4 regions of the Aminipila sp. genome follow, and region 1 is predicted to be linked to each of the others. Evidence: riboswitches for the same ligand, from Rfam matches in the RefSeq annotation. Region 1 holds a riboswitch; each other region holds the start of a gene.
The links. A riboswitch is a leader RNA that binds a small molecule or an ion and turns the genes downstream of it on or off. The one in region 1 is predicted to bind cobalamin.
Positions count from the first base shown of each region.

Region 2: linked by a shared signal. The riboswitch ahead of RTW14_RS15190 (diphthine--ammonia ligase) and the one ahead of RTW14_RS09340 (immunoglobulin-like domain-containing protein) in region 1 are both predicted to bind cobalamin.
Region 3: linked by a shared signal. The riboswitch ahead of RTW14_RS10925 (MotA/TolQ/ExbB proton channel family protein) and the one ahead of RTW14_RS09340 (immunoglobulin-like domain-containing protein) in region 1 are both predicted to bind cobalamin.
Region 4: linked by a shared signal. The riboswitch ahead of RTW14_RS10965 (enhanced serine sensitivity protein SseB C-terminal domain-containing protein) and the one ahead of RTW14_RS09340 (immunoglobulin-like domain-containing protein) in region 1 are both predicted to bind cobalamin.

Region 1 is NZ_DAMBYD010000006.1:34,568-39,656, reverse strand. It holds gene RTW14_RS09350 (cation-translocating P-type ATPase) at 1-1,215, shown strand, start outside; gene RTW14_RS09345 (FAD-binding oxidoreductase) at 1,354-2,823, shown strand; cobalamin riboswitch at 2,951-3,151, shown strand; gene RTW14_RS09340 (immunoglobulin-like domain-containing protein) at 3,394-5,089, shown strand, end outside.
Region 2 is NZ_DAMBYD010000011.1:100,816-105,904, forward strand. It holds gene RTW14_RS15180 (nitrogenase component 1) at 1-26, opposite strand, end outside; gene RTW14_RS15185 (nitrogenase component 1) at 1-2,271, opposite strand, end outside; gene RTW14_RS15190 (diphthine--ammonia ligase) at 2,334-2,987, opposite strand; cobalamin riboswitch at 3,157-3,370, opposite strand; gene RTW14_RS15195 (leucine-rich repeat domain-containing protein) at 3,534-4,094, opposite strand; gene RTW14_RS15200 (hypothetical protein) at 4,747-5,089, opposite strand, start outside.
Region 3 is NZ_DAMBYD010000007.1:64,084-69,172, reverse strand. It holds gene RTW14_RS10940 (NYN domain-containing protein) at 1-158, shown strand, start outside; gene RTW14_RS10935 (arginase family protein) at 201-968, shown strand; gene RTW14_RS10930 (homing endonuclease associated repeat-containing protein) at 984-2,039, shown strand; cobalamin riboswitch at 2,146-2,316, shown strand; gene RTW14_RS10925 (MotA/TolQ/ExbB proton channel family protein) at 2,436-3,068, shown strand; gene RTW14_RS10920 (DUF2149 domain-containing protein) at 3,055-3,369, shown strand; cobalamin riboswitch at 3,427-3,626, shown strand; gene RTW14_RS10915 (hypothetical protein) at 3,920-4,198, shown strand; gene RTW14_RS10910 (TIM barrel protein) at 4,308-5,089, shown strand, end outside.
Region 4 is NZ_DAMBYD010000007.1:77,712-82,800, forward strand. It holds gene RTW14_RS10960 (S-layer homology domain-containing protein) at 1-2,410, opposite strand, end outside; gene RTW14_RS10965 (enhanced serine sensitivity protein SseB C-terminal domain-containing protein) at 2,554-3,291, opposite strand; cobalamin riboswitch at 3,456-3,665, opposite strand; gene RTW14_RS10970 (hypothetical protein) at 3,761-4,555, opposite strand; gene RTW14_RS10975 (ABC transporter ATP-binding protein) at 4,533-5,089, opposite strand, start outside.

The DNA.
Region 1 (5,089 bases):
GAAGATATTCAAGCATATGAAAAAGTTAATTTTGAATTATCCAATTCAGGATTGAGAGTTCTTGCATTTGCTTGGAAAGAAATGAATGGTGAAAATCTTGAAATGCAAGACGAGTATAACTTAATTTTGCTTGGTATTATTTCAATGATGGATCCACCCCGTGAAGACTCGGCACAGGCTGTTGCAGATTGTATTCAGGCGGGCATCAAACCAGTCATGATTACAGGTGACCATAAAATTACGGCAGCAGCAATTGCTCGTCAAATTGGTATTCTTTCAAAAGATGATCAGGTCATTGAAGGGGCAGATATAGAGGATTTAAGTGATGAAGAGTTAGAAGCACTGGTACCTCATGTTGCAGTATATGCCCGTGTTTCTCCAGAACATAAAATAAGAATTGTTTCTGCATGGCAGGCATTAGGTAATGTTGTTGCCATGACCGGGGATGGGGTAAATGATGCGCCAGCTTTGAAAAAAGCCGATGTAGGTGTGGCTATGGGAATTACCGGAACGGAAGTGTCCAAGGATGCGGCAAGTATGGTATTAACTGATGACCGGTTTGCAACGATTGTAAAGGCAATCAACAATGGCAGAAGTATTTACGGTAATATAAAAAATGCTGTGAAATTTCTTCTATCTGGTAATACAGCGGGTATTATTGCTGTTCTGTATGCTTCTTTATCGGGGTTACCGGCACCATTTGCACCGGTACATCTATTATTTATAAATTTATTAACGGATAGTCTTCCGGCTATAGCAATTGGTGTTGAACCTGCACACGGTGAATTGATGAAAGACAAGCCGCGTGATGTATCAAAACCTATAATGGACCGAAGATTTGCAATTGAAGTTTTACTACAAGGTATTGTGATAGCCATAGTGACCATGACAGCCTATCATATTGGCACCGAAGCAGCTGGACATGAAACTGGGATGACCATGGCTTTTGCAACTCTAAGTTTAGCCCGCTTAGTGCATGGTTTCAACTGCCGCACTGATGCACCGCTAAGCCTTAAAACATTCTTTATGAATAAGTTTAGTTTCATGGCTTTCTTTGCTGGTACACTCCTGTTATCAGCTGTACTGGTACTAGAGCCGTTGCATAAATTATTCGAAGTGGCAGATTTGACAGGGAATCAAATGGCAATTATTGGAATACTAGCATTTGTTCCTCTGGTAGTAGTACAAGCTGTAAAAAGAATTATTAAAAGATAGAGCTGGGTCAAAATAATTGTGTCCGTATGCAGAATTTAGGTGGCGCTGAAATTTAACAGCGGACAATGTGGCTTCATATAATAGAATAAGCTGAATGACTGTGCTTATTTTATTATTTAAAAATTTGGAGGCATATTTATGAATGACTTTTTATATGGTTTGACAGGATGCATTGTTACGCCATTTGAGCCTATATATAGTGAAGCCAGACAAGGCTTTAACAGAGCAATACAGCAATATCCCTTAATTATAGTATATTGTAAGAATAAACGGGATGTATCAAATGCAGTGATTTGGTCGAGGAAACATTGTGTACGGATTCGCATACGTAGTGGAGGTCATAATTACGAAGGATATTCAAATGGAGATTGTACTTTAGTTATTGATATAAGCGAAATGAACCATATGAGGATTGATGAATGTAAAAAAAAGTTATATGTTGAGAGTGGGGTAACCAACAAGCAGGTATATGGATATGTATCCTCAAAGAAATATCCTTTTCCAGGTGGCACCTGCCCATCCGTTGGAGTAAGCGGATATTCTCTGGGTGGAGGCTGGGGACTTTCCTGCCGCTATCTTGGGCTGGGTTGTGATAGCTTGGAGAAAATAGAAATGGTAAATTATGAAGGGGCAATTATTGAAGCAGACCGCATAAATAATTCCGATCTTTTTTGGGCTTGCCGTGGGGCAGGTGGCGGAAACTTTGGTGTCATTGTATCGATGACCTTCAAACTTCCTCCACGAGTTAATAAAGTTACCCTTATCGAAATAGATTATCAAAATGTCACTTCAGAAGAGCAAGAAGAATTTCTTCATATTTGGCAGAAATGGCTTAGAACTGCCGATAATAGAATTACGTTGATTTCCAGAATCTATAACTCTGTCAGTGATGGCTTGGCTATGCTGGTAAGAGGGATATTCTATGGTGAACCGAAAGATGCAAAGCGAATGATGGCTGATTTCCTTGCACTTGAAGGGGCAGAATACAATATTGAGTATGTTACTTTTCTGGAAGCGGTTACCATTATTGGTAGTGTATATCCTTCCTCAGAAAAATTTCAATCCGTAAGCCGTTTTGTTCTAAGATACTTTAATTGTAATGAAATATCAGAAATTGTAGGATTAATCAAAGCGCGCCCTCAAGGGTCTGTATTTGCTGGTATTTCAATGTATGCACTTGGGGGTAGAGTTGCAGAGGTCGGAAGAGATGATACAGCTTTTTTCTATCGCAAGGCACATTTTATCATTTGGCTGGAGTCTATATGGGAAGAACGTAAATATGCAAGTAAAAACAGGAAGTGGATCAGTAATCAATTTCCATATCTTGAAGCAGTCACTACAGGCTCATACGTGAACTTTCCTTATGGAAAGCTTCCAAATTATTTAGAAGAATACTATGGGAATCATGTAAATGAATTAACACAAATAAAAAGAAAATATGATCCGTTAAATGTTTTTACATTTCCACAAGGTATTAAAGCAAGTTGCCATAACCGTTCAAAATCACCTATATCAAACTTATTAATGAAGGATGATGAAGGTATGATAAACCAACCAGATGGTATGAGCCATAGAGGATTCCGATATGTATCAAAGAAGGAAAGATAATATCAAATGGATTTGTAAAAATGGGGTACTGAAACTACTTGTATATTTGCAGTCATAAGCAGTCGCTACGCTGTTGACACTAACCCTATTTAATGGTAACCTATAAGTAGATATAAATTGGAAAATAATTTAATAAATCATTTTATGTTCTGTTTTAATTTGTTTAACTTATAAATTAGGATGGCTAAGAGGGAAGCAGGTGAGAGACCTGCGCGGTCCCGCCGCTGTAAACGAGGAATTTTTCTAAAATACCACTGAGAGAATCTTGGGAAGGTTAGAAAAGTGATGATACGTGAGCCAGAAGACCTGCATAAAATGAATAAAGTAGTATTCCGCGGGAAATCGGCTATACTGATTTAATATGTACATATTTAGATGTGATACATGGTTTTTTTATTTGCAGCAAAAACGGACTGTAGTATTTTTTTACTACAGTTTTTTTGTGCTCAAAATATAGTTGTGTGGCTGGTGCTTTACTTTTTCGGGAGAATACGGGTTTTATCTAATCTAAAAAATATAACGCATTATGCGATGATATAGATAAGAATAATAGAAGGAGAAGAGGAAGCAATGTTTTTTGAAATGAATAAAGTAAAAAAAGCGCTAGTGATTATATTAACCATTGCCATAATTTTTACAGGTTTTTGTATACCAGAAGCCGGTAACATAAATGTGTATGCAGATGAAGTCACAACGGGCAGCTCTGGTAACACTAGTGAACCTTCAGCAGGTGACGGGAGTAATGAAAACCCTTATGTCATAAAGACTGCCGATGAGCTGGCATGGTTTGCAGAGGAGGCCAATAAAAATCTGAAACTATGTGCCGTTCTGGGTGCTGATATTAATATGGGTGGGGAAAGCCGCCCTTGGACACCAATTGGTACAGGCGTTGATAGTCAAAAGCCCTATACTGGAGCCTTTGATGGGAAGGGTCACACTGTTAGCGGCATCTATATCAATTATGAAGGAAAATACCTTGGCTTTTTTGGAAACCTGGGTTCTGGAGGTATTGTAAAAAATCTCACAGTAAAAGGGAAAATTACCACCAATGCTGACAGAGCTACATACAGCGGAGGAGTTGTTGGATGTGCCAATGGTGGCAGTCAGATTGTGAATTGTGCCAATTATGCTGCTGTGAGTGCAAAGGACGGAACAACTGTAGGCGGGCTTGTAGGCGGCACAGAGGGTAATGCCAATAACAAGGTTAAGATATTAGGCTCTCTCAATGTAGGATCTGTGTCAGGAAAAATGATGGCAGGTGGTATCATTGGAAACGCTAAATTTGCTGATGTCAGTTACTGTTATAATAGTGGAAATATTAGTGCTTCAGGTTCTCATGTGGGAGGACTTTTAGGTTACATAGCTAAAATCTATCCTTCCAGCTTGCATAATAGTTACAATGTTGGAAGTGTTAAAGGAAGCAGTAATGTGGGTGCACTGGCTGGATATCCAGATGGTATCTCTACTAAAGTTAGTGATTGCTACTGGTTGGAGGGTTCAGCAGAAAAAGGCTTTGGAGGTACAGCTTCAATTTCAGGTACTAATGAAGTTAAGACTGCTGCAGACATGAAAACGGCAGACTTTGTTATGTTGATTAATGGGGCAAATTCTCCACAGGAATCTAAGTTCATAGCGGTTGAAGGAGAATATCCTGTTCATCAGTGGCAGCAGCCAGCCATGAGTGACGAGGATGCAGTGGCAGCAGCAGTGGACGCTTTGACTATGGATACTTCAAATCCAGTAAAGATTAATCTCACCCTTCCATCCACTGGAATCAATGGTACAGCCATTTCATGGAAGTCAGGAAATGAAGCAATTATTTCCCATGATGGTGTTATTAATCCTCCTGATGCAGATACAAAAGTTACTCTGACGGCTACCGTATCTAAGAATGGAATAGAGAAAATAAAAGATTTTGTTTTTACAGTAGCAGCCGGAAGTGACAGCCAGGATAAAGAAACTGTAGATAAAGCTATTCAGATTTTATCTAATAACATGATTCCAAAGAATGGTACAGATACAAATTTTATTACTTTTATAAATAGTACTTTGGAAAAGAAGAACATTACAGGGGTTAATGTAAAACTAATAAATCCGGGTACACCTGCAAGAGCGGATGTGGGAAGTATAGGGGCAAATGGAGAACTTACATATTTTTATCAGGACCCGTCAACACTGGGTTACAGTACAGCCTTCGTTTTTATTAATGACATTAAGCTGACTCTCTCTAAAGGGAATGTCAGTAAAGAGATTACAGTAAAAGCAC
Region 2 (5,089 bases), on a different contig from region 1:
GTAATATTTTTTAAATAATCGTTCATCTTTTTTCCATTCTCCCTGTAAATCTAATTTTATTAAAGATGCCCATCTTTCTACCATGCTGCACCCTGAAAAGAAACCTGCATCCGGGCACATAGGTATGGTATCGGTTATGCAGTTTTTATATGCTTTACCGGACTCATAATTAGACAATAAAATATCCGGTTCATATTTTTCTATATCGCTCTCCCGGTTTTCCTTGTCATAATTTTCTTCTATGACAAAACTAGGATTCAATTGAGTCCTAAATCCCTCATCCTGTGAAAAGTTGAGTATACATACTTTTACAATTATAATTCCTGCATCAATGGCCGCCGTCAGTATCCAGTCAAGACTATGATTATATGTAATAATCATAAGTCTTTTGCCTTTTAACGTATCTTTAATAGTTTTCATTCTTTCCTTATAAACGATTGTATTTTCTTCAACTATTTTCGCCGCTATGTCCCATTCTCCCATTACTGTACTTATTTCTTTAAGCCACTCTGCAGTTTCAGCAAATCCCACAGGAAATTGCTTGTCAAAAAATTTACAGCCATATGTTTCTTTAAAGAATTTTTCCAGAATCATACCAGTATAGTCTTTATATGCAAGTAGATTCAATTCAGCCCTACAGAAATTTTTCAGTTTGTCAAATGTTGTATTACAAAGAAACCTACAGTTTACTTTTACATTCATTTGCTTTAAATATTCTTCAATAACTTGAAAATTACTTTCTGTATTTTTTGCAACAACCTTTTCAAATACAATGTTTACTATTTTTTTCTCCGGTTTAATGTTTCTATCTATGATCTGAGTTGCCAGTTCAGTATAGCATAAGAGCATGCCTTGTAAATAATCTCCTGACAAATTTCCATCAGATTTTACCGTAAGTATTGGCGTATCTTTATCTGCTAAATCTTTTACTTGATCAATGTCATCCCCTATAATCCCCGCTGGGCATGAGCTGATAATTATGATAGCCTTAGGTTTTTCTTTTTTTATATCTTTGATCTTTTCAATAAGTTTTTCCATACCCCCAAAAATCATATCGGTCTCGTTCATTTCTGTGCATTGAAAATTAGGTGATATGGAAACAGGCATCAATGATCCCCGTTCAAAAAGTCTACGTCGGCCTGAGGAACTAATACTTTGATAGGACAAATAGGCACAGTTCTTAGGAGCATGTGCCAATATTACGGCGTCCTGGATATGGATGCTCATAGTCATAGCCCCATTAAATGCACAGCCATGCAGAGGCTCATTTCTTATAACATTCTTTGACAAATACCGGTTTAATGATGTAGCCTCATCTACGGCAGAATGTTTTTCTTTTTGCCCTCTTATACGCTGTTGTTTTAGGGGTTCTTCCATTTCCTCTGAATTACATTTACTGAACTGGTTTCTGTCGTCCCCTTTTACAGTCTGGTAAATAACGGATTCCAGTTCATCATCTGTAAGCGGGTTTGCTTTATACATTGGAACACCCTCTATTATATTTCTGCTTAAAGACTTAAAGATTTCATCAATCTTCTTTTCTTCATGATTAATATCCGCCCCTTCATTTACAACCATTTTACGAGAAATAAGTTCTGCAACCGTAATATTTTCTCTTTCCGCCTCTGCAAAGACATTGCTTCTTGGAATTTTAGCACAAATTGGCAGGCCAACTGCTGCTGCAAAGGCATGAACTTTTCTGTCTTCATCTTCAATATTACGGGAGTTGTATAACAGTCCCGCAACTCTGGGCTTTCCACTGTCATAATTCTTTATGCCCCTTAGGATATTATTGGCTGCATACATAGCCATATATTCCCCTGAGGTCACTAAAAATATAGTGTCTGCATACTCTCTTCTAATGGGGACAGCAAACCCCCCGCATACGACATCACCCAAAACATCGTACAGAACTATTTCATAGTCCTTCTTTACCTGAAACTGCTCCAAAAGTTCAAATGATGTAATAATTCCTCTTCCTGCACATCCAACTCCCGGCTCAGGTCCTCCTGCTTCCACGCATCCTATAGAACCATATCCCTCAAACAATATGTCTTCTCTTTTATAATCTAACGCTCCTGTTATTTTGATATAGTCTAAAATGGTTGTTATCCTTCTCCCATTTAGCAAAAGTCTGGTTGAATCATGCTTTGGATCACACCCAATTTGTAATACTCTCTTGCCTGAGTCAGCAAGTGCCGCTGATATATTTGCACTGAGAGTAGATTTCCCTATACCACCCTTTCCATAAATTGCTATTTCAGTTTTCATTGTTACCTCCATACTTGCTAAAGACTTATTGGTTTTGGGTTTTGGGTTTTGCTATAAGCAATCTATAAAATATCTATTCTTACATATCTGCCGTCAAAAATCGGAACACCTGGATTAAATTCAACAGGTTTCCTAAAAAGTGGTCCATCACATACAAACGTATGGTATTCTCCGTTCTCACCGCATGCATCCACACCCTCAGACTTTAGCTTTAAAACCAGTTCTCTAGTCAACTGTTTTCCTATGTATTTTGCATCCATTTTTTCTGTATCTACAACGGTGATGTACGTTATAAATCCACTGTCTATAAAGTCATAAACCACCTGTTCTCTTGATTTCTTCCAAAGAGGAAGCAGTGGCTTCAAATCTGCATTTTTACATCGATCTGTGTTCCATGCTAGATGATCTTCTATATCTATATCTCCAAATACACAGATTTCTGCACCTTTAGCTCTTTCCTCTTTTAACACTCTTTCAAAGTTCATTTCATAATCTTTCCCTGACGTTATTATTAACCTTATGGGAATTTGTAATGAATCCGAAAGCCTGTCTATCATATTTTGGCCAATGCCATGAAACCACGTTCTATCCTTGTCCTCATTATATGTCATAATTAAACTTTGAGGTTCAAACCCCATGTCAATTGCTTTATATATAGCTAACGTGCTGTCTTTGCCACTACTATATGCCGCCGTAAATTTTGTATTTTTTTTCAATTCCACTCGCCTCCATTATGATAAATTTTCGTTATAAAGCTCCAAACAATCCTGCTCGTTAACACACAAAAACTGTAACATTACTGTTACAGCCGTTTTTCTGCAATTATTAATTTTTGTGAACACTGTGGATACACCATCCTGTTCAAGTCTTCTGAATGACCCGTCGAAAACTTTAGAAATTTATGCAGGTCTTCTGGCTCATGGGTCATCATTCCCTTCAACCTTCCCAAGCTAATAGCTCAGTGGTTTGTCATTTATGAGGATTAAAGCCTCACAAATACAATCTGATGGAACTCTTCATATACAGCGGCGGGGACCGCGCAGGACTTTTACCTGCTTCCCTCTTAGTCTGCCATATAATAAAAATAACCAACTTTTATCCAGGACAGAACATAAATTTACTATTTAATTGTAATCTTTATGCTATCATTTTCCCCATTAACTGTCAATATAAACTGTCTATAGGTAAAAAGTGTATATACTATAAACTATGTAGTCGAAAACGCAATTTGCCCATTTACAGTTGGACGAGAAACTGGTTATTTACTGGTTATAAATCAACTCTGCACTTCCATAGGGCATAGACTTTTCAAAATACAAGGCAATCTTTGAATCTTTGGATACGTGAATCTTTGTATCCCATAATCCTTCTTCCGTTTCCATAATTTGCTCCCCGATTAGCTCTAAAGAATCCGGAAACCAAATTTCATCTATATAACTGTCCCCAAAAGCCCACTCTCCAATTTCCTTCACCCCTTCTTTTATGATAATGGTATCAGCCACAGTAAAAGCAAATGCTCCCTGGTCTATTTTCTCAACAGTACCTGGTACAATCACTTTTTTTAAATTGACACCATGGTCAAAATCCCATGATAGCGCAGATTCATATATTTCAGTAACACCTTCAGGAATCGTAATTTCAGTTTCATTCCCTACGTAAGCATAGAGAATGCTGTCTTTGATACAGAAACCATTCTCATCTTCAAAAGTGCGATAATACTGTTCTGTAGCATTTAAAGTTTGGGGAGTTGATTGGACGTCCCGTGCAAACAGAAGGATTACTAAAATTGCTAAGACTGCTATAAGCAAAGACCTTTTAATCATGCGATATATTCCCCCAAAGTGAAAGATTTGGACTACACAGGCAAAAGGTCAGGGACAAAGCCACTAAGACCGCTGTAGAGCCACAAATAATAAATAAAACCGTAGTACAATAAGATAATTTTATCAGCTTTAATAAAAATTTTCTATAATTAAGTCAAAATATATATTAAAAATCAATTATGCTCCAGTTGTTGTACACTTGTTGTCAAACCAAAATTTTAGCTCCCAATTCCAAAAACTAAAAAACCCTGAATCCGTTAGAATTCAGGGATGTTATCATGGTTGCGGAGTCAGGACTTGAACCTGAGGCCTCCGGGTTATGAGCCAATTGCTTGTACTTTTCACTTAATAGCATACCAGCGCACTTTTGCTCACTTTTCAACGTTTCCGCCGCTTTTCGTTTCCTTTTGATGCATTTTAATACTATCAAAACCGTAGCTTATTTGTCAATAGAATCCATAAAATAAGCTACCAAATAAGCCACGTTTATTGATGTAATAGTCGATATGTTGCTGGACCCTTATCGCCTTTCCTTCTTACACTGCAATCTCATAAGCCCGTTTATTTATTTCCATCATAAACATTTTACTAATCGTTTTATTTATATGCTTTGCAATAATTACAAATATTGTTTAATTGCTAATTGTCTGTTCTAAAATGAGATAATATTGTACACTTGCTTTAAAATCTTGAATATTAAAATCTTAGTTTTCCTCTCCATTTCTACTTTTATTTCATCACTTATTAATTCTCTGCCACTATCTTGTTTTAATCTAATTATTTTATCCAAATATTTTTGAACATCTTCATCAAAATCTATTAATTGTTTATTACCATCTCCTCTATTAATATTAAATTCACAATCCTTCCATAATTTTTCAATATACTTATTTTGGTTTTTCATCAAGCACTCTTTAACTGCTTTTTCATTATCTTGATCAAGATTAGAAAAATATATTGTCAAATCATCTATGGTTTTTTTATCAATAGGCAGC
Region 3 (5,089 bases), on a different contig from region 1:
CAACATTGGGGCAAAAGGTGCATGGTAATTTTGATACCTTTGAGGTAAAGGATTATGGATACGCTACTTTTGCAAAATTTATTCAAAGTATAAGTCAACTAGAAATCAAAATAAATAGAGCAAAGAAAAAAATTGTCTGCATGTCTAAATTTATTTAGCTTTGAAGTGAGAATATGCTTTAATGAATGAGGGGATTAGAATTGAATACGAGTAGAACAGAAAAATCATATATAACAATTATGAATTTTTCAGGCATTTACAAATATGAGCAGTTTTATAAAGACGAAAATGTCATATGGCTGGATTTTTCCAAGCTACAGGGGAAAAACTGCTTTTGTGATAGTATGGCAGAAAAAACTATAAAAGATACGATAAAGAATATGTCACCACAAGGACTGCATTTTATTGATTCAGGAAATTATCATTATGCGACCAAATTTTGGATAGATAAAATAAGAGAGAAATTTAGCCTTGTTGTTTTTGATTATCATACAGATATGCAGAAACCAGTCTTTAAAAGCATTTTAAGTTGTGGCTCATGGGTGGTACAGTGCTTGGAGAATAATTCATTTATTGATAAAATTGTTTTGATGGGAATTGGTAAAGAACAAAAATTGGCTTTAGATGAAAAATATAAAGATAAGCTTATCTGCATTGATAGTGAGCAGATTAAGAAGAATGATTTTTCTCAAATCCAGAAATTAAGTGAACAGTATCCAGTTTACATATCTATTGATAAGGACGTGCTAAGCAGAAGAGTTATTGAGACAAACTGGAGTCAGGGCAATATGAAACTCACTGAACTAAAAAATATTCTTCATGGAATCATTCCTAAGCGAAAAATAATAGGAATAGATCTTTGCGGAGAATGTGCAAATGAGACGGGAAAGCTTAGCGCAGTAAAAAATAATGATGAAGTAAATGCAAATTTACTGAGGTTTTTAAAAGATGAAAGAAAGATAAAGTAAAGGAAATAATATAATATGACCATAGAATTAGCAGAAATTAATAAATATAGGTTGGAACTAGAAGCTTTAGCGTCCAAGGCCGCTGAATGTGGGGAACTTGAGTACCATATTGAATTAACAGAACATAAGAATTTAATGAGTGTTTATAAAATAAAATCAATAACTGGGAAAGAAGTATATGAAAGCTTATCGGATGAAGACCTTTGTGATTATATTAGAAGCCGTGCCAAAGATTTAGACCATGTGCCCACACAGAAAGAAGTATATTGGATTTATCATATGTACATTAAACACCGGTTTGGGAATTGGCCGAAAGCATTAAAAGCAGCGGTTATGTCAACAAAAGCTGGAAGTGGTGGACATAGCTTTAAAATTATAGAGGAAAGAGAACAGCAATGTCAGGAGTTTCTCAATCAAATAAGGGAAAAAGCTGATGAACTTCATAGACCGCCACATTTGGTAGAAATGAGAGATTGCGTTGAGGGTTTGAAATATAAGTTTGATACTTGGAACCAGGTACTTGAGGCTGCAGGTATAAACCAAGAGTGGAAAAATAAGCATATGCTTTTTATTGTAAATGATTTTACTGAAGAAGAAAAACTTTTATTGGAGAAGATTAAATCCAAGGCACAAAAACTGGGCCGATCTCCACTCAGAAAGGAAATTGAAAATGAAGTTAAAGAAAAACTTAAAATCAAGTGCAAAACATGGAGAAATACCTTACACCAAATTGGTATGGAGCCTATAGAAAAGCCAAAGTCATTTAGTGAAACATATTTGGATGATAGAAAAAATAAAGGAAAACATCATACGGAGATTTTAAGTAATGGCTTATATAAAGTGATGAATTTAAGCAAAAATGAAAAACAATATTTAATTCAGCTGAGAGAAATTGTTACTGAACTAGGACGTGCTCCCATTAAAGAAGAATTGCCAGAGGATGTCTACGACGGATTAATGAAGGCTTGTGGAAGCTATAGAAATGTGCTTTTTCAAGTGGGAGTGGAATCGTTAGATAAAACCAATACACAGAAAATCAGACGAAGGATAAAAAATAAAGTAAATTTATAACTTGAAATTTTGTTAAAACAGACTATTTATTTTAACCAGTCTGTTTTTTTATGACGAATATTGTTGAAACTACCAATATTTAGTGATATTATTATTGGGTAAAATTTAATATTTAAATACATATAGGTGAAGAAATTTTTAAAAGGGAAGCAGGTGAAAATCCTGCACAGCTACCTCTACTGTAAGTGAGGACGAAGAATAATGTCACTGGGAAACTGGGAAGACGTTCGGAGAAAGAGTCACAAGTCAGGAAACCTGCCATATGTAAGTATACGTTATTGGGTATGAAGGAGCGTGTATGTGGAATATAAGGTCTTTTTTGCATGCCAATTAAAGATCTTTTTTTTGACCCAATAATCAAATAAATAAAAGTATAAGAATATAGGAGAAATGATAATGGGTTTTGGATTAAGTAATATACTGCATTTAATAGGCCAAATTCTTTTAAAGCCATGTATGTGTGTATTATTATTATTAATGATTGTTACAGTATGGCAGTTTGGAGATTTTGCAGTAGAATTTTTTACAGAAAGAAGAAAACGAAAGAAATTAGATGCAACTGGATTGCTGAAAAAAATACATGAAGAAAATGATTTGCAAAAAACAATTGAAGGAAGCGGGCTGCCAGCCAGGCAGAAGGCAGCCTTAAATGTTCTTCTAGAATCCAGTGATATGCCGAAAACATCACTAACCGCATTAGCGCAAAGGCTGCTTGCAACGGAAGAGGAGAAGTACGATAAAGCAGTAGGAATTACCGATTTAGTGGCAAAGCTGGGACCTATGTTTGGACTTTTAGGTACATTAATTCCTTTAGGACCGGGAATCATCGCTTTGGGACATGGTGATACTGAGACTTTGTCTAAATCGCTGGCAATAGCTTTTGATACTACAATTTCAGGGGTTATTTCGGCAGCAATCTGCTGTGTCATTTCCAATATACGTAAAAAGTGGTATGAAGATTATCTGATTACTTTTGAATTAGTAATGGAAAGCATGTTGGAGGAGGTTGATGCAAATGCTAAGAAATAATAACTCTTTGAGTATGAGAAGGCATTATAAAAACAAAGAAGACATAAACCCCATGGAAAGTCTGGGTAACCTAGTAGATGTAATGCTTGTATTTTCTTGTGGCTTGATGATTGCAATCATTATGTTCTGGAATGTGGACTTAAGTAAAATCATGGATGTTGTTACAGAAGATCAGCTGGTTGAGGTGAATGATTTGGAAGATGCCATAAAAGATGGCTCCTTGTCAGAAGACTACGATTCAAAAGGATTTGTATATGAAGATGAAAAAACCGGAAAAATGTACATAGTGAAAAAGGAATAGGGGTTGACAAATGTTACCTAAAAGTGTTACCATTAGTTTGTAAATTGAATAAACCATTTATGTTCTACAGACTAAAGTCTAATTGATACAAGACGACGATTAGTTTAGTAGCTAAGAGGGAAGCAGGTTAGAGTCCTGCGCGGTCCCGCCGCTGTAAGCGAGGAGTTGTTCCTATTTGCCACTGAGTTTATACTTGGGAAGGCAGGAAACAATGATGATACGTAAGCCAGAAGACCTGCATAAGTTGTTCGAGTAGCCGACGGGTAATCGGTGATGCTTATAAACCTTAGGGTTTTAAGAATGATAAATATTACAGAAAAACGGACTGTAGCAGCTTTGCTACAGTTTTTTTGTTTATTTATATTAAGATGCCTTTTCATTCCTGAGGGTATAACAGTTTTGCATGTGAGCAAACCTGTTATAACCCTCATCCTTTTTTATAGATTTTTATCGTTTATGACCTAGCCTAATTTAAGAAAGAAATTGCAGGAAGGTCAGATGCTCTAAAATCATAAATATATAATTATAGCTAAATATAAGGAGGAACACCATGAATGTTAATTGGTTCAAAAATCAGGACAATGTAGTTTATGCAAATACTCAGGAATTTGTAGATAATTTTTCTAAAGAAACGGGTATTTCTAATTTGTCAGAGAAAATCGATGAATTTAAAAAGTCTCCAACTGGGGAAGGAATCACTGTTATAGGAAGAAAAAGAACAAGCATAAAGCTTTTAATCCCTAATTTGACATTTAACGAAAAAATAGAAATGGGAGAAAATGTGTGGGTATATATGGGAGAAAATTATGAAAGCTATTGTTTGTATTAACTAAAACTGTAATAAATAAAATACAGAAGCCTCTTAGTTGAGTATAACAGAAATTAGTTTCCAGTACTCATTAAGAGACTTTTTTAATTTGAAAGGATTTCGATACAATATGATTCAACTAATAAACATGCCTCTTGTAGACAATGTTCTAGATGAGTATGAAAATAGTGAAGAACTAAGAAAAGTGTGCAATAAATATGGCTGCCATGGAATTGAAGCCATATGGGGCGGTGAAAAATGTAGCTTTAATATAGAAAAAACACTTATAAAAGGATGGCATTTAGCATTTTTTTGTGATTGGTTGGATTTTTGGGATAAAAATGAGATTAAATTACTTCACAAATTTAAAAATAAAGGAACGTGGGAGCTGTTTTATGGAGGCAAAGACCGGAATGCACTGATAAAAATGCTTAGTGATGATTTGGATAGAGCAAGTCAGGCAGGTGCTGAATATGTAGTATTTCATGTTTCAGATGTTTCTATAGAAGAAGGATATACCTATAAATGGCTTCACACCGATGAAGAAGTAATTGATAAATCCGCAGAATTAATAAATATACTTTTAGATAATAAAAAATATAAATTTAAATTTCTAATGGAAAACTTACATTGGGCAGGATTAGATTTTACACGGCCCGAAATAACTAAACGGCTTCTTCAAAAAGTACACTATAAAAATAAAGGGATAATGCTTGACGTAGGACATTTAATGTGTACAAATCTGGAGCTCAAAGATGAAAAACAGGCAATTGAGTATATACATAAAATGCTGGATGAGCATGATATACTTTGCAGATATATTAAAGGAATCCATTTGCATCAATCCTTAAGTGGGGAGTATGTTAAAGAAAACATCAGCATAGTACCTGATTTACCAGAAGATTATTTTAA
Region 4 (5,089 bases), on a different contig from region 1:
CCTCCGCATATGTTAAAGTAAAATTGCCTCCGTCTAACACTCCAGAAAACGGTTTTAAACTTACACCTTTATCATCACCGTTGCCACCGCCTATTGAAGCCCAGTCAGTATCAAGCACAATATCGCTAGTCATTTTAAAATGCATATCTGCAAAGCTGTAGCCCTGATTAACAAAATCTTTTAATTTCGTTAAATCTGCTTGACTGGCAAGCTGCCATGGACTTTCCTCCGTTCCACTGCCTTTCCATGCTTTTAAAACTTCCTCGGGATATGCCACATCTGGCTTATCCACATAAACAGCAATTGGTTTGTCATACAAACTAGTTGTATAATTTTTTCCTTTATATGTATATGTAACAGTACAATATATCCACTGCAATCCATAATATTTATCTGTTTTGGGTGTATATGTTATTGACGAGTTTACATGACTAGTACTAGTACCATTCTGTATAGTCCACATATAACTGTACTTTCCGCCCAAATCAATGCTTGATGCAGTTACCTTAAGTGGTATTACCTCAGTATCTCCCTGTTTATAATAGAATCCATGTGTATATTCTCCGAAAAACCCTTTATTTTTTTCTGAAACCTCTGGTACTTCAACATCCCAGTCAACAATTGGTGTAGGCTCTGCTTCTACAAGTACAGAAACCAGTTCTGAAGCTGTACTTTTCCCTGTATCAGTATTGGTTGCCACACAATAGTAATAAGCTGTTCCTGCTGATTCAGTAGTCGGTACATATCTAACAGCATTTGCCCCCTCTATGGGAGTTCCATTGTCACTATTGTTTTCCTCATTTTTATACCACTGATATTGCAGATTTCCTCCTGCACTAGCATAAATCTCCAGAGCTGCTGCATTATCGTTCTGGATATAATTAGCACTTGCAGGTTGTAACAGGATAGTTGGCTTTTCCGTAGCAAGTTCTTTTTTTAAAATCAGAGTATATGTATTGTCTACATAATTCTCATCTTCTTTATGAATCACTATCGGAACTTTTGCCTGCCCCTCCGCATCAAATTCAAGTTTATCTGCAGTTAACGCCATTTTTTGTCCGCTTACCGCATCCTTTCCACCTATAGTGATTGTAGAGCTTTCTGATTTGGCTACAGGTGTTATATCAATATTCTCCTGCCCTGGCTTCACATAAACCTCATATGAATTTGCCCATGGATTGAAATTTTCTTTTGCAAATCCGTCTACAGTTAAGCTAGTAAAAATTGGTTTTCTTTTGATTGCAATTGTAAATGTATTGATAAATTCATTTAGATTCCATGAATTCTCCATTCCAATACGAATATTACTTACATTTGATTTAATATGAATATTACTAGGCACTCCATATGAATAATCAAGTCCATTGTTAGTCCATTTATTATCTGCAAAACTTCCATAAATCCAACCTAAACCTTCTATATTATCTTCCATGTAAATTGAAGAATAAATGTCACTTACATCCTCAGGAATTGTCAGGCTGTATTCCTTCAACTCTTTGTCAAAAATAGGGCTCAACATACACGGTGAACTCATATCTTCTTTCAAAGCTAATTCAACTTTGCTGAATTCTGGTGCTTTATCTAGTACATTAACCACACATGCCGGTGCAGCCGCTGTAATCGTAGCAGTTTCAGATGGTTTTGCTGAAAGTACATAAGTACCTGATGTTGGGAAATTCAGAATAATATTTCCAGATTTATCACTGATACTTGGTGAAACAACTGCAGATTCACCTTCCATCGTATATGCCATAACTTCATATCCAGTAAGAGCTTTTCCGGACTTAGCTTTGGCTAAATCAAAATATGCCAATTTTAATGGAAAATCTTTACCTTTTATAACCGTTGTTTGTAAAGCAGCTTTTGCCGAAAAAAAGGAAGAAGTACTCTTATTATCAACAAAAACCGCACTGGCAGCTTTATCTTTTTCACTGCAAATAGTGGCAAAAATCTGAAAATTCTTTGCGTCATTATTGCTAGGATTTGGAATTTCAAATTTTGTGTCACTAACTAATGAGGTAAAACGGTATCTCATCCTAAATAATATAGACTTATCCTGCTTTTCAATTCCCCACAGCTTTGTTGCACTGCCTTCACTACTTGCATAGCCTTCCGTACCATCGATATAATACTGCTCATGAGCACAGAGCATTACATCATCTATGGTGATTTTGTTATCACCATCTTTATCCGTTACGTCTAACTTTTTCTGTACTATTAGTTGCCCAGACTTATCCTTTAAGATCTGTCCTTCTGCGCTAACTGTTAAATATACGGGAATGCTTGCTTCTCCTGATTCATCAGCCCACGATATATCTGGTAACGTTCCCAAAATAAAAACTATTACCAAAAGTATGGATAGGCATCGCCTTCTAATGTTAATAAAAATACTACCTTTACATTTTCCCATTTTAGCTTTCCTCCTTAATTTTACCTTACTACATATAATTCTGATATCTCGACATTTTTACAAATTCCTTTATTTGTCCTAAAATCACTGGATCTACTCGCTTGCTCACTGAGATGCACTCGTTTACCTATTGATTTCATTCCTTAAAATAAATTTTTATTGTTGATTCTGGTATATATCCTGGCAGGTTCTATTTCATTGGTGATAAAATCAGGACTTTTCTGTATCAATTCAAACATTTCTCCCGGTTTCATGTAGGGTTTCATAATCTCTGCCACTAATGGGAATAACTGTGTTTTTTCACCGTAAAAATCTATCAGCAGCATCCAGTGTTCATAGATTTCGTTTTCACTCATAGCTTTAAGCAGCCATGCAGACTCCACCTCAATATTTTTCTCAAAGAATTGCATTAAAGTATCTTCTAAGCCATAGGGCACTGTTTCGGGTTTTCTGAGTTTTATTTTTCCTACGTGTTGTTCTCTGCGCAAGGTCATACCCATGGTCTGTGCATCAATGATTTCCATTATCTTTCTATCTAAAACTATATTTTCCTCGAAAGGTGCAATCACAATTCCATTTATTTCTGCCATGGAATCGATTATTAAATATTTAAGCTTGCTATATGGCATTTCAACGAGCTGCTCTTGTCTAAATCTGCCTAAATTTGATTTCTTATGTAGAAATGCAGGAACAAACTTTCTTCCGTCTCCTGTCATTAACAGTGCAAAGTTTTTTGGGCCTTCTTCTTGTTCTTCAGCCGCATCTGGAATCCATAGCACGGATTCATTGAGCTTTTTAAAAAATTCACTCTCACACTCTTGAGTTTTCTCCTGTATAAACTGTTTAAATAATTCGGTTAATTCTGTTTTTCTTTCTTCCATGTTATTCTTTCCTCCCTGCTTGCATATATAAAATATCTTGTGAACCAAAAAGAGCTGTGACTTAAATAAGTCACAGCTCCGTTTTTAACTGTCTATTTTAATGTACTCTAAACCCGTGCTATAAAAAACAAGCACGTTATAATCAAGCCTTCACCCTAACCGAGGTATGTTTAAAACTTATGTTTGTCTTCTGACTTGCGTATCATCATCTTTTGCCAGTCTTCCCAAGGTTTTCACTCAGTGACTGCCCTTTTTTCAGGGCTAAGGCTCAGACTCCTCGCTTACAGCGGCGGTACCGTCCCGGACTTTAACCGGTGTTCCATCTTAGCCATTAGCAGTTTTACTACTAACGGAACATAAAATACATTATTACCCAATATTCACTTTTTCACTATTGAATTTATACTAACAACAAATTTTCAGTTTGTCAATATGCCAATGACTACTTCTGTTATGGTAAATTTCCTTCTTATGCACTAAAACATCCATTTTTTTTGTTGCTTTTTAAAAGTCTATTAAAACCTACAATACCCGCAAATAAATAAAACACATTTAAACTAATATACTGAAGCCATTCATATATACTAACGGATAAATTCAAATATATTTCTCTCGAAATATCTATTCCTAACGCAAAGGGAAATAAGTATTGTATATAATTGGAATTTATATTATATACGCTTGAAAATATAAGCATGATTCCCGAAAGTACATACATAAACTGTCCCATTACTTTAATTTTTAAAGTAATGCCGCCAAAAATTACTGCCCAACCAAATATACCTAATAAAGCCGGGGCATAGATTAGTACGCTAAATAAATATTTAACTATGTGCGTTATGTTTATAATATTGAATAAACTAGCAAAAACAACGACACATAACTGAGCAATAAGACAGATTGCAAGATTGGATATAATCCTTGCAAACATTAAAAATATAAAATTACTTTTTGTTAATAATTTTGACTCAAGTATCCCGCTATAATACTCACCGCTAATGTTGAAAACATTTACTTGTATAATGAAATAACTAAATTGCCAATATGTATATCCAATTAACACTAACATACCTTCGTTGGCAGCACTGACATCATACCATTCGGATATTGCATTGCTGTCATTAACAAGTACAATTAATCCATACACCCCAATATTTGCAAGAATGTTTATTAGCAATGCTATCTTACTTCTAAATTGTCGGAACAAGTCATACTTTAGTTCATATACCCAAGGAGTTAAGTTAGTAGATACAAATTTTCTCATAATTTTCTATTAGCTCCTTTACTTCTAAATGTTCTGTTACTCTTCCCCTATTTTGACCAGCTTTCACAAATAGGTAATCATCTGCAACTCCAGACAGAAAATTCACATCATGAGAGGAGATGATTATTGATACGTCTTTTGTTTCCTTCAGCTTTTTTAACAACTCCTGTAATACTAAAACCGAATCAATATCCAGCCCCCACGTTGGTTCATCAATCAATAATATCTTTGATTGTGCGCATAATCCAGCTAAAATGCAGACTTTTTTCTTTTCTCCTGAAGAAAGACCTTCAACTAGTCTATTTAAGTAATCAAGGATTCCAAAGTCCTCTGCATACTCATAAATTAAAGCTTTCGATTCACCTGGACTATTTCCCTGTAAAATACTATAATACATCATATTTTCAAAAACTGTATTCTTAAAGTATAAGCATCTGTCTCCAGACAAAATCATAGTCACGTTATCTTTTGCCCATTTGTCATCCAGTGATTTTCCATCAATCAAAACACAACCATTCGTAGGATATAATAATC